Regions from separate parts of the Ciceribacter thiooxidans genome, predicted to be linked through region 2. Evidence: predicted binding sites of a transcription regulator. Region 2 holds the regulator's gene; each other region holds the start of a gene.
The links. Region 2 encodes PhoB, which activates phosphate uptake and scavenging genes when phosphate is short. Its sites were predicted from a motif close to TGTCATNNANCTGTCAT; they were not measured.

Region 1: ugpB (sn-glycerol-3-phosphate ABC transporter substrate-binding protein UgpB) is a predicted target of PhoB. The motif match lies at 2,511-2,527, and genes of this name have one in related genera.
Region 3: H4I97_RS13620 (PhnD/SsuA/transferrin family substrate-binding protein) is a predicted target of PhoB. The motif match lies at 2,121-2,137, and genes of this name have one in related genera.

What each region holds. Positions count from the first base shown of each region.
Region 1 covers NZ_CP059896.1:3,226,647-3,230,905, reverse strand. Annotated here, with positions in the region: gene dnaN (DNA polymerase III subunit beta) at 1-938, opposite strand, end outside; gene rsmI (16S rRNA (cytidine(1402)-2'-O)-methyltransferase) at 1,170-2,072, shown strand; gene H4I97_RS15935 (YraN family protein) at 2,069-2,452, shown strand; gene ugpB (sn-glycerol-3-phosphate ABC transporter substrate-binding protein UgpB) at 2,672-3,991, shown strand; gene ugpA (sn-glycerol-3-phosphate ABC transporter permease UgpA) at 4,091-4,259, shown strand, end outside.
Region 2 covers NZ_CP059896.1:3,048,270-3,052,528, reverse strand. Annotated here, with positions in the region: gene pstA (phosphate ABC transporter permease PstA) at 1-205, shown strand, start outside; gene pstB (phosphate ABC transporter ATP-binding protein PstB) at 238-1,026, shown strand; gene phoU (phosphate signaling complex protein PhoU) at 1,073-1,786, shown strand; gene phoB (phosphate regulon transcriptional regulator PhoB) at 1,812-2,495, shown strand; gene H4I97_RS15025 (GcrA family cell cycle regulator) at 2,565-3,089, opposite strand; gene H4I97_RS15020 (aspartate aminotransferase family protein) at 3,512-4,259, shown strand, end outside.
Region 3 covers NZ_CP059896.1:2,782,652-2,786,910, forward strand. Annotated here, with positions in the region: gene H4I97_RS13615 (histidine kinase dimerization/phospho-acceptor domain-containing protein) at 1-1,073, opposite strand, end outside; gene H4I97_RS13620 (PhnD/SsuA/transferrin family substrate-binding protein) at 1,070-1,918, opposite strand; gene H4I97_RS13625 (cation diffusion facilitator family transporter) at 2,550-3,488, opposite strand; gene H4I97_RS13630 (hypothetical protein) at 3,478-3,705, opposite strand; gene H4I97_RS13635 (SDR family oxidoreductase) at 4,053-4,259, shown strand, end outside.

The sequences.
Region 1 (4,259 bases), 180 kb from region 2:
GCCACCTCTTCCGTCGCGCTGCCGGAGTCGGGATTGTTGACGGTCAGCATCAGATGACCGTCGGAGAGCGCTAGTTTCACGGCACGCCCACGTTCGGACGAAATGGTCGACACGCGGTCGACTGCCTGGGCGAAGGTTTGGCAATCGACACGCATTTCCTTGTCGTTCGCTGTCGGAATGACTCTCTGATAGTCCGGGAAGGTGCCGTCGATCAGCTTCGAGGTCATGACAATGGAGCCGATGGTGAAGCGGATTTTCGCGTCCGACACTTCGATGGTAACGACAAGATCCGGATTGTCGACCAGCTTCTGCAGTTCGCCGACCGTCTTGCGCGGGATGATGATCCCCGGCATTCCCTCCGAACCGGACGGGGCCTCGACATCGGCGCGAGCCAGCCGGTGCCCGTCAGTCGCAACGGCGCGAAGCTTCAACGCACCTGCACTCTCGATCGTGTGCAGGAAGATGCCGTTCAGGTAGTATCGAGTCTCCTCCGTCGAGATCGCAAATTGGGTGCGATCAATCAACATCTTGAGATCGGAGGCCTTCAGCTTGAAGGCATGGGTGAAGGTGCCGGCGGTGAGATCGGGGAAATCGGACTCCGGCAGGCACTGCAGCGAAAACTTGGAACGGCCGGAGGCGACCGTCATCGAGACGCCGTCCGGCGTCGTTGCCAGCAGGACTTCGGCGCCGTCCGGCAGCTTGCGGACGATCTCGTAAAGAAGGTGGGCTGGTACGGTCGTTGCGCCGGCCTGCTCGACCATGGCGGGCGTCGCCTCGGTGATCTCGAGGTCCAGGTCGGTCGCTTTCATGTCGAGGCTGGCGCCTTCCGCACGCAGCAACACGTTCGACAGGATCGGGATCGTGTTGCGACGTTCGACCACGCGGTGAACATGGTTCAGCGATTTGAGAAGGTTGGACCGTTCAAGAGTGATACGCATGGACTTTACCGCTTTCGACCTGTCGCCATCCGGGGAGCTGGGATGGCCGCAATATGACGCCGCGCTGTTCGTCGGCGGGAGAATGTGGACGCGCAAAATGGCAGCAAAAGGCGGTCGATTGCAAGAGCCATCACGCGCGGGCAGAGCGAATGGGCATTGTATCTTGTTCAAAGGTCGATGCTGAACCATAAAGGCCCTGTCATCCCTGAAAGGACGCCCATCGTGACAGACATCCGGAAGGACGCCGCGGCTTCCCCGAAGACCTATCGCCTCTATGATGCCGTGATCTCCGCCCGGCCGCTCGAGCCTGCGCTCTATCTCGTCGCGACGCCGATCGGCAACCTCGGCGACATTACGCTGCGGGCGCTTGAGGTGCTTGCCGGGGCTGACGTGCTCGCCTGCGAGGATACGCGCGTGACCCGCGTTCTGCTGGATCGCTACGGTATCCACAACCGGCCGACCGCCTACCATGAACACAATGCAGAGGTGGCGGGCCCGAAATTGCTCGCCGCCTTGGCGGAAGGAAAATCCGTGGCGCTGGTCTCCGATGCCGGCACGCCGCTGGTCTCCGATCCGGGCTATCGTCTGGGACGCATAGCGATCGATGCTGGCTGCCGCGTGGTGCCGATCCCCGGACCTTCGGCGCCGCTCGCGGCCCTCGTCGGCTCCGGCCTGCCGAACGACGCCTTCTTTTTCGCAGGGTTTCTGCCCACGAAGGACAAGGCGCGACGGGATCGGCTGGAGGAGGTGCGGGAGGTTCCCGGCACTCTTTTGTTCTTCGAGTCGCCACATCGCATCGGCGACACGCTGGCCGCCGCTGCGGATGTGCTCGGTGTCGGCAGGCAAGCTTGCGTGTGCCGCGAACTGACCAAGACCTTCGAGGAATTCCGGCGAGGTACCCTTGCCGAGCTCGCGGATCACTACGATGATCGCGCTGTGAAGGGCGAAATCGTGCTGGTGATCGGTCCGCCTGCTCCCCCCGAGGCGCCGGCCCAGGACGACGTCGACACGCTCCTGAAGCGCCTTGCTGCCGACCTCCCCGCCGGCAAGGTCGCAACCGAGGCGGCAAGGCAGACGGGTCTGCCCCGCAAAGATCTCTACCAGCGAATCCTCGAACTCAAGGACGAGGGATGAGCAACGGCCGGCCGCAGGAGAGAAAACCCGACGGCCGGCGCCTCAGGGCAGAACGACGCGGGCGTTTGTCCGAGTACGTTGCCGCGCTTTTTCTCCTTCTGAAAGGGTACCGCATTGTCGCCCTGCGCTACCGCACCCGCGCCGGAGAGATCGACATCATCGCACGTAGGGGCACGCTTGCCGTGTTCGTGGAGGTCAAGGCCCGGCGACTGGAACGTAGCGCGGTCGACGCCGTAAGCTTTCACACCCAGAAGCGCATTCACGCGGCGAGCGACGTCTGGCTCTCGCGGCAACCGGATTTTTCCAGCCTCTCCTGCCGCTATGACATCATTGCCGTTTTGCCTTGGCGGCTGCCGAGGCACTTTCAAAATGCGTTCTAGACACGCTACGCGGAAGTGACGGAACTGTCACAAAAGTGTTGTTGAACGGTCACTTCGCCGTCATCGAACCGTCACTTACCGTTCATCCCACCTCATTAGAGAAGCGAAAGCGAACCGAAACACTCCGATCGCCGAACGAACGTCGAAGCGAAAATTTCTGCCTTGACGGCCTATTCGATGTCTCTAAAGTCTCAACTCTTCTGAGGAGGAGAGGAACCCATGATAAAGAAAGTTGCTTTTGCCGCGCTGGCACTTAGCCTGTCGGCCTCTACATCCTTTGCCAAGACCCAGATCACCTGGTGGCACGCCATGAGCGGTGAACTCGGCAAGAAACTCGAAGAGATCGTTGCCAACTACAACAAATCGCAGGACGCGTATGAGGTCGTGCCGACCTACAAGGGCAACTACACCGAAACCATGACGGCGGCGATCGCCGCTTTCCGTGCCAAGCAACAGCCGGACATCGTCCAGGTGTTCGAAGTCGGCACGGGCACGATGATGGCCGCCAAGGGCGCCGTCTACCCCGTCTACAAGTTGATGGCGGATACCGGAACCGAATTCGATCCGAAGGGCTTTCTCTCGGCCGTCGTCGGCTATTACACGGACACGGACGGCAATATGCTTTCGATGCCGTTCAATTCATCGACACCGATTCTCTATTACAACAAGAACGTCTTCAAGAAGGCGGGGCTCGACCCTGAAACGCCGCCGAAGACTTGGCAGGATGTGGAAGCCTATTCCAAGAAGATCATGGAATCGGGCGCTGCCAAGTGCGGCTTTACGTCGGGCTGGATTTCCTGGGTACAGCTCGAGAACTTTTCCGCTTGGCACAATCAACCGATCGGCACGCTGGAGAACGGTTTCGGCGGTATCGATCCCAAGCTTACCGTCAACGGCCCGGTCCAGGTCAAGCACTGGTCGAATTTGAAGAAATGGCAGGACGAAGGCGTCTTCCAGTATGGCGGCCCTGTCGGCGGTGATGACGCTCCGCCGAAATTCTACGCGCAGGAATGCGCAATGTATATGAATTCGTCGGCCGCTCGCGCCGCCGTCATGAACAACGCAAAGGATTTTGAAGTCGGCTTCGGAATGCTGCCTTACTATTCTGACGTTGACGGTGCGCCGCAAAACTCCATCATCGGTGGGGCAACCCTCTGGGTCCTGCAGGGACACGACGACGCTGAATACAAGGGTGCGGCCGACTTCTTCCATTACCTGTCCTCGCCGGAGGTTCAGGCCAATTGGCACCAGTTCTCGGGTTATCTGCCAATCACTCAAGCCGCCTACGACCTCGGTCAGCAGCAGGGTTACTATGAGAAGAACCCGGGTTCCGACGTTGCGATCAAGCAGATGACATTGAATCCGCCGACGGAGAACTCAAAGGGCCTTCGCTTCGGCAACTACGTGCAGATTCGAACGATCATCGATGAGGAGTTCGAGGCGCTGTTGTCCGGCAAGAAGGACGCTCAAGGAGCGCTCGACGCAGTGGTGGAGCGCGGGAACAAGCTCATAAGCGACTTTGCGGCGGCCAACCAGTAAAGTTCCCGAAGCAAATCCGAGCTCGTCGGAGGGCCTGCCGGGTCGGTGACCCGGCAGGCCCTCCGTGGCCCCTGAAAGCCCCATCCGTCGGATGCCGCCATGCAGACCAAGCGCACGATATTCGGCAACAAGATACTGCCCTATGGGCTCCTGTTGCCCCAACTCGCCGTTACGTTGATCTTCTTCATCTGGCCGGCCGCCCAGGCCGTTCGCCAGTCGTTCCTGCGGGAGGATCCGTTTGGCCTCAGCACGGCCTTTGTCGGCCTTA
Region 2 (4,259 bases):
CGTCCGTGAGTATCCGGCCGGGCCACCAGAAGGCTTCTTCGACCCGGCATCCGCTCTTCCGGTCCAGATCTACAACTGGACGCAACGCGGCGACCCGGCCTTCGTGGAGCGCGCGTCCGGTGCGATCATCGTGCTTCTCGTATTTCTGCTGATGATGAACCTGATCGCGATCATTCTTCGCCGCCGCTTCGAGCGCCGTTGGTAAGAGGGCTGACTATGAGTAACATGCCGACTACAATGACGACCACGACGAAGGCTGCAACGATGAACGACTCGAAGATCTCGGCCCGCAAGGTTCAGGTGTTCTATGGCGACAAGCACGCGATCAAGGACGTTGACATCGAGATACCGCCGCGTTCGGTCACCGCCTTCATCGGACCTTCCGGCTGCGGCAAGTCGACCTTCCTGCGCTGCCTGAACCGCATGAACGACACGATCGCCAACTGCCGCGTCGAAGGACACATCTCCATCGACGGGGAGAACATCTACGATCCCAAGGTGGATCCGGTTCAACTGCGCGCCAAGGTCGGCATGGTGTTTCAGAAGCCGAATCCGTTCCCGAAATCGATCTATGAGAACGTCGCCTACGGCCCGCGCATTCATGGGCTCGCTCGCAAGAAGTCGGACATGGACGACATCGTCGCGTCGGCATTGCAGAAAGCCGGCCTCTGGAATGAAGTGAAGGATCGCCTCGATGCGCCCGGCACCGGGCTTTCGGGTGGCCAGCAGCAACGTCTCTGTATCGCCCGCGCCGTCGCCGTCAGCCCCGAGGTCATCCTGATGGACGAACCTTGTTCGGCACTCGATCCGATCGCGACCGCCAAGGTCGAGGAACTGATCCACGAGCTTCGCGCGAACTACACGATCGTCATCGTGACCCACTCCATGCAGCAGGCGGCGCGTGTGTCGCAGCGCACGGCGATGTTCCATCTCGGTGAGCTCGTCGAAGAAAACGATACCGACAAGATGTTCACCAATCCCGACGATCAGCGCACGCAGGACTACATCATGGGCCGCTTCGGCTGATGCCCTGTCATCGGTCGCGCTGACGCATTCATTCGAGGATCACGACATGTCATCGACACACATCTACTCCGCCTTCGACGAAGAACTGAAATACCTGATGCGCCGCATTTCCGAGATGGGCGGACTTGCCGAACAGATGGTGAGCGACAGCGTCCGGGCATTGGTCCAGGGCGACTCCGCGCTTGCGCACAAGGTCATCTCCGACGACGTCATCATGGACGCAGCAGAGCGCGAAATCGGCGACAAGGCTGTCATTACCATCGCCCGTCGTCAGCCCGTCGCCAGTGACCTTCGCGAGATCATCGGAGCGCTCAAGATCGCCAGCGACCTCGAACGGGTCGGCGATCTCGGCAAGAACAACGCCAAGCGCGCCATGGCGGTCCAGAGCGCCGGTATTCCACGCAAGCTGGCTCGCGGGATCGAACATCTCTCCGAGCTCGCGCTCGTTCAGCTGAAGGAAGTTCTCGACGTCTACTCGACCCGATCGGCGGAAAAGGCGAAATCGGTTCGTGACCGCGACGATGAGATCGATGCCGTCTACACGTCCCTGTTCAGGGAGCTGTTGACCTACATGATGGAAGATCCCCGCAACATCACCAGCTGCACGCATCTCCTCTTCTGTGCCAAGAACCTGGAGCGGATCGGCGATCATGCCACCAATATCGCCGAAACCATCTACTACATGACGACCGGGGCCCAGCCGGAAGGCGAGCGACCGAAGGAAGACCTGACGACGGATGTCGGCGTGGTCACCGAGTGATGCCGCTGCGGAGGATGAGCAAGCGATGCAGCCAAGAATAGTGGTGGTCGAAGACGAAGAGGCGCTGAGCGTACTCCTTCGTTACAATCTGGAAGCCGAAGGCTACGAGGTGGAGACGATTCCGCGCGGCGACGAGGCGGAACTGCGTCTCCAGGAAAGGGTTCCCGATCTCCTGCTGCTGGACTGGATGCTGCCGGGCGTCTCCGGGATTGAACTCTGCCGCAGGCTGCGGATGCGGCCGGAAACCGAACGCCTGCCGGTCATCATGCTGACGGCGCGCGGCGAGGAGAGCGAGCGGGTGCGCGGTCTCGCCACGGGGGCTGATGACTACGTCGTCAAGCCGTTTTCCACGCCGGAACTGATGGCGCGCGTCAAGGCGATGCTGCGGCGCGCGCGTCCCGAGGTGCTCTCGAGTGTCCTTCGCTGCGGCGACATCGAGCTTGACCGGGAGACGCACCGCGTTCATCGCAAGAGCCGCGAGGTTCGCCTCGGCCCGACCGAATTCCGGTTGCTGGAGTTCCTGATGTCGTCGCCCGGCCGCGTCTTCTCCCGATCGCAGCTTCTGGACGGCGTATGGGGGCACGACATCTATGTCGACGAACGCACCGTCGATGTCCATGTCGGACGCCTGCGCAAGGCGCTCAACTTTTCCAACATGCAGGACGTCATCCGCACCGTGCGCGGGGCAGGCTACTCGATGGAGGCCTGAGGTCCTGTCGTCTCATGTATAAAAAAACGGGCCCGCGGGGCCCGTTTTCTCTGCTGTGTCGGCGAAAGCTTACCGTTCCGCCTTGCGACGCTCGGAAACCGGCTGGTAGGCGAGCTTCGCGTGATAGCTGCAATAGGGTGAGGAATCGAGAGACTCGCAGCCGCAGAAGTGGAACTCGTCGCTCATCGGATCGCCGATCGGCCACTTGCAGGTACGCTCCGTGAGTTCCGTCAGGCCGAGGCGGCGGGAAATCGGAATCACGACGTTGGAGGAGGTTACGGCGCGGACCTCTTGGATGAGACCGATCTGGCCCTCTTCCTTCAGTATGGCGCCGCCTGCCGGCCGGGCGTTTGCACGGGTGGGAACGCGTGCAGCAAAGCCCGACGGACGAGGGGTCGGTGCCGGGCGTTTCGGCGTACGCGCCGGTGCCGTGCCGCCGCCGGACTTTGCGCGTCCCGGCAGGTTCAGACGGTGGACCTTGCCGATCACGGCATTCCTGCTGACTCCGCCGAGTTGCGCGGCGATCTGGCTTGCGCTCAGGCCTTCAGCCCAAAGCCTTTTCAGTTTTTCGACGCGCTCATCTGTCCAATTCATGCCATTATCTCCGCCGTCGCGATTTTGATGGCAGAATCCGTCACCGTTGCTTCGAACGAATCCGAAACAAAACTTCCTCGATACTTTCGGTGACTATTTCTGCCGCATGCAATCTTTTAATGTAAATTTAACCTAGTGTGGCGCTGACTCCGTGACAAGAGTCGGACGAATCAACGGGAATCGATTTTCAAGTTTTCCCCAACTTGCTGGTTGGCGTTGGCGCAAAAAATCAAAGCTGTGAAAGTCGTCCCGGCGTGACAAAAAACCTTTGCCTGTCGCAGTTTTGTTGACAGCGCAACGGGAAATGCCGATAGTGCCAGCCGCCGCCGAAAGGCGGCATTTTTGATTTTTTCGGGGATTTTTCTCCGGGAAATCGGATGATCGTTCTTGACATCTATCGGTTGCGAAGGAGCTGTTCCGCCATGGCTGAAGCCACGCCGCTTTACGAAACCTACCTGCGCGCGCCTTTGCGTTTCGAGCGCGGCGAAGGGGTTTGGCTGATTGCGGAGAATGGTGAGCGATATCTCGATTTCGCGGCCGGTGTTGCAGTGAATGCGCTCGGTCATGCGCATCCGCATCTCGTCGAGGCCCTGAAGGCGCAGGCCGGAAAGGTCTGGCACCTGTCGAACCTCTATGAGGTGCCGGGCCAGGAGACTCTGGGTGAACGGCTGACGAACGCGACCTTCGCCGACAAGGTGTTCTTCACCAATTCGGGCGCCGAGGCGCTGGAATGCGCGATCAAGACCGCGCGCCGCTATCATTTCTCGAAGGGGCACCCGGAGAAGTTCCACATCATTACCTTCGAGGGTGCCTTCCATGGCCGCACGCTGGCGACGATCGCTGCGGGAGGGCAGGCGAAGTACCTTGAAGGTTTCGGACCCAAGGCACCGGGCTTCGACCAGGTGCCGTTCGGCGATATCGAGGCGGTGAAGGCGGCGATCACCGATAATACGGCTGCAATCCTCATCGAGCCGGTGCAGGGTGAAGGCGGCATTCGTACGGCGTCCAATGAGTTCCTGCGGGCGCTTCGCCAGATCTGCGACGAAAAGGGGCTTCTCCTGATCCTCGACGAAGTCCAGTCGGGCGTCGGGCGCACAGGCAAGCTCTTCGCCCATGAATGGGCCGGCATCACGCCCGATATCATGGCCGTCGCCAAGGGTATCGGTGGCG
Region 3 (4,259 bases), 270 kb from region 2:
ATCCGCCAATCCAGGACCTGACCGCGACCGTAAGCCTCGGGTTCAAACAGCAGATGCAGGTCCTCGAAGTCTTCGGCGCGCAGCGGTTGCCCCGCACGGTCAAGCCGGTTCTGATCAAGGATCGCCCGCGTCACGTCGCGCAGATGACCCAAGCCGCGCTGCATCAATTCTGCCGATTGGCGCACCACATCGGGCCGGTCGGCATAGGTGTGGATGGTGTCGGCGGCATTCAGCAGGCCTCCCAGCGGATTGTTGATCTCATGCGCCAACGAGGAGGAAAGTCGCCCCAGGCTGACAAAGCGCTCCCGGTCGGCCAGCCGACGTTCGGCTTCCGCCCGTTCCTCCACGGCTGTGGTCATGCGGTTATAGGTCTCGATCAACCTCGCCAACCTTGGATCGCCATGGGGGATCTCGGCCTCGGGAATGGGCCGTGGGGCACCGTCCGACGCATCCATCGCCTGCACCAATGCTCCAACGGGACGCAGGATACGCGCCACGGCGAACCAGCCGCCAAAGGCCAAAACCGCCGTCGCCAGGGCGTTGCCGAACAGAAGCCACAGGGTCACGTCACGCCGCTCGGCCAGCAGGTCGGTCACGTCCAGTTCCGTGACGATCCCGCCAACGGTACGGCCCTGATATTGCAGGGGTGCAGCCACCCGCAGGACGGGATTACCGGTCATCCGCACAGCTTCCGGAGCGACCGCCCCGCTCTCGAAATCCCGTGCATCCCCGCCCACCGGTGCGCGGCGCGGATCGGTTGCGGCGAGCACGCGAGCACGCTCATCCGTCACCACGGTCAGCAAAAGACGCTGCCCTTCGCTTCCCGGTCGCGCCCGGTCGAGGATGTCGTAAACCTCCCAGACATCCTGCCGCAGGACCGATGGGCCAAGGGCGACTGAAAGGCCCTCCATATGCAGCCGTGCCGTCTCGGACAGCCGGGCGTCCTGCACACGGCCCAGGGCGGAAAGCACGCCTTGGCTGGCCACCAGCCCCAGCAGAATCATCAGCGCGGCTGTAATCAAGGGCACGCGCAATGTGACGGGAAGGTTCCCAAAGCGGGACAGAGGCTTCATCCGCCCTCCATAATCGCCATGCGCGCGGCGATGCCGTCGAATAGCGGTGGCTCGGCGGCCGTGACACCGTCGAGATACAAGAGCTGCAACACCGTTTGGCCCTGATCGGTCTGATCAAGGCTCTTGAGCGCCGCCGCACAGGCCACAGTCCCAGCCTCGGCCATGCGGTCACTGCGTGCGACAAAGGGAGGAAAGCCGAGCTTTTCCGACCGCTCGACGACCCTGGTCCGGGCCGTCAGATCAGGCTCGACGCTGTTCAAGACCTCCCAGACATAGCCGTCGACGCTGCCTGACCGTGTCAGTCCGCCCGCGACCGCACGGACAACATTGCGGTGACCATAGGTAAAAATCGCCCGGGAAAAGAACTTGTCTGCCACCTCACCCATACGGACAAGATCTGATGCCGTGACCAGAAAGCCCGAATTGCTGTCGGGGTCCGAAAAGGCATGCGTGCCACCACGCAAGTCGGCTAAGCCCGTTGCGGGGTCGTCTTCAGCCACGATCAGATAGGACTGGTAGAGCGGCTCGCCCCGCCAGACGGGCACCCCAAGAAGCGACAGTTCCGCCCGGTGTTGCAGGAAGGGATAACCGCAAGTCCAGGCCGCATCGACCGACCCATCCAGAAGCGCGCCCGTGATCTCCTGATAGGTGCGCCTTTGAACAAGCTCGATCTCCTGTCCCATCGCAGCCGCAAGCGCCCCACGCAGGGCGGAGATCACGGCGGCATCATTGTCCAGAAAGACCGGGGTCAGCGCAAAGCGGAACGGCTCGGCCGTCTGTGCCCGCACCAGGGGTGCCGCACAGACGGCAGCCCCCATCATGATCGCGCTCCGCCGCGTGAGCATGTCATCCTCCCTCAAACCGCAAGAGGACAGGTTCTCCTCGGTTTCCGCCCATCAACGCAGATTGCCCCTTGCCAGTCAGCGCGTCAAATCGCAAATCGTCGATGCTCGAACGAAGGCCTCCTTGCGACAGACCCGGGACCTGATCCCTCTGGTTCCAAGGACCGGTATCGGTCCTTGTCGGTCATCTAACGCCTGCGTAGCGACGTTAGCTTTATGACGCGCTCTGGAGGAGGCCGTGCCCAAAGCGATGCCTGGTTCCGGCAAGCGCGACGGCGTCCTGCATGACCTACAAGTGGGCGCGAAGTAGCAGAGCGCTTTGTCGCCACCAGACGGCCAGTTCGAAGTCAGACAGCGGAAATAATTGCCGCTTTATCCGCCCGTTGACTGATGCCCAAAGCCAGGGCACATAGATGGCATCCACGGTCGCCCGGCGGGACAACATAGGGAACTCAAAGGCGATTTTGATAAGTCTTTGAAGTCATGTGAAAATCCAGGCCTCCCCAGCCAATTGTCACTAAAGCCCCTAATTCCCTGATTTTCCAGTCCTGCCGACCCATTCTGGCGAAAGGCCGACGGAAGGCGGTCGCCACACCTGTTGCCTGCCGCTCGCAATGCCGCATTCCGGCCACCGTCACTGCGTTTGCTCCTTCCGGTTCGCGCCATGTCCATAGAGGCCAGCGCCCCGATGGGCCTGATCCTCCCGCTCAAACTCGAGCGTCGAGTGAGCGATGCCGAACTCCTCCTCGAGCACCTGCTTGATGGCGCGCTTGATATCGTGGAGACGGCCCCAGGCTTCCTGCTCGACCACGACATGCGTATCGAGCGCGGCAGCATGTTCCTGCATCTGCCAGAGATGAGCGTGGTGGATGTCGACCACTCCGTCGACCGCGCGTATCGCGTTCACCACAGCGTTGTTGTCGATGTCGGGAGGACTGCCCAGCATGAGCGTTCGAATGGGGCCGCCGATCTCCGTGAAGGCCATGTAGAGAACATAGAGGGCAATGCCGATCGTCGTGGCGGGATCGACCCACCGCATGTCGTAAAGGATAATCACCGCGCCCGCGACGATGACCGCGACCGAGGCCAGCGCATCCGACAGGTTGTGCAGGAAAAGCGCTCGGATATTCACGCTCCCCTTCTGCATCGACCAGGTGAGCAGCGCAGTCAGCGTGTCCACCGCCAGCGCCACACCACCAAGAATGACGACCGTCCAGCCGCCTACCTCGGGCGGACTGATCATCCGCATGCCGCCTTCGTAGATGAGATAGAGGCCGACGAGGATCAACGTGGTATAGTTTATCAGCGCGGCGACAATCTCGATCCGACCGTAACCGAAGGTCATCGTCTCGTCCGCCGGTCGCCGCGCGATCTTGCGTGCCGCGAAGGCGATGACCAGCGAGGCCATGTCGGACAGGTTATGAAGCGCATCCGCGATGAGGGCCAGACTGCCGGACAGCAGGCCGCCGACAATCTGTGCGACGGTCAGCAGGCCGTTCGCCCAGATCGCGATGGAAACCCGGCGGTCCCCGGACTTGGGATCAATATGGGTATGCCCGTGATCATTCGGCATGTGCGATGTCCTCGTGAACGGCGCACGTCGCGGAGAGCGACGGCAATGCGACGGGCGAGCCGGTCCCGATCATCAGCCGGTTCCCGGAAAGATCAACTGCGACGGCGACATAAGTTCTCCACATGAAGCTGCCACTGCTGTCCGGCAGCGAAATATGTTCGATCAGCAACTCCGTACCGATGTCAACGACGCCAACCGCCGCAAACGGTGCGGCCACAACGGGCAGCCGACAGATAACCCACAGTTGTTTCTTTCAACAGCCGATCTCAGGGCGTCTCTGTGCCCATCGGCCGCCGAGAGAGCCCGCCGCCCACCGGCCCATCAACGGCACGACATCGCAGTTCCCGGCCAATGCTCGCCGGAAACTCTTACAGGCATCCCGGAGCCCGTTACGACATCGTCGGCGACCTGACGCCGGCAGTGCCGCGGCGCGTTCAGAAGCCAACGCTCCGATCGTTTTTCCTTGCCAAAAGGAGGAGGACCCCTTTCGTTACGATAAAACAGTCCTACGTCAGACGATATCGGGCCTGCGACGGAACCCATCATGAAAGAGAGGATCTTGCAATGTCGGTCAAGAAAGTAGCCATCGTCACCGCGGGCGGGAGCGGCATGGGAGCGGAATGCGCCCGGCGCCTTGCGGCGGATGGGTTCAACGTCGCGATCCTCTCCTCGTCCGGAAAGGGCGAGGCGCTGGCCGAAGAGCTGGGCGGCATCGGGATCACCGGCTCCAACCAGTCGAATGACGATCTCAAACGTCTCGTGGATGCCACC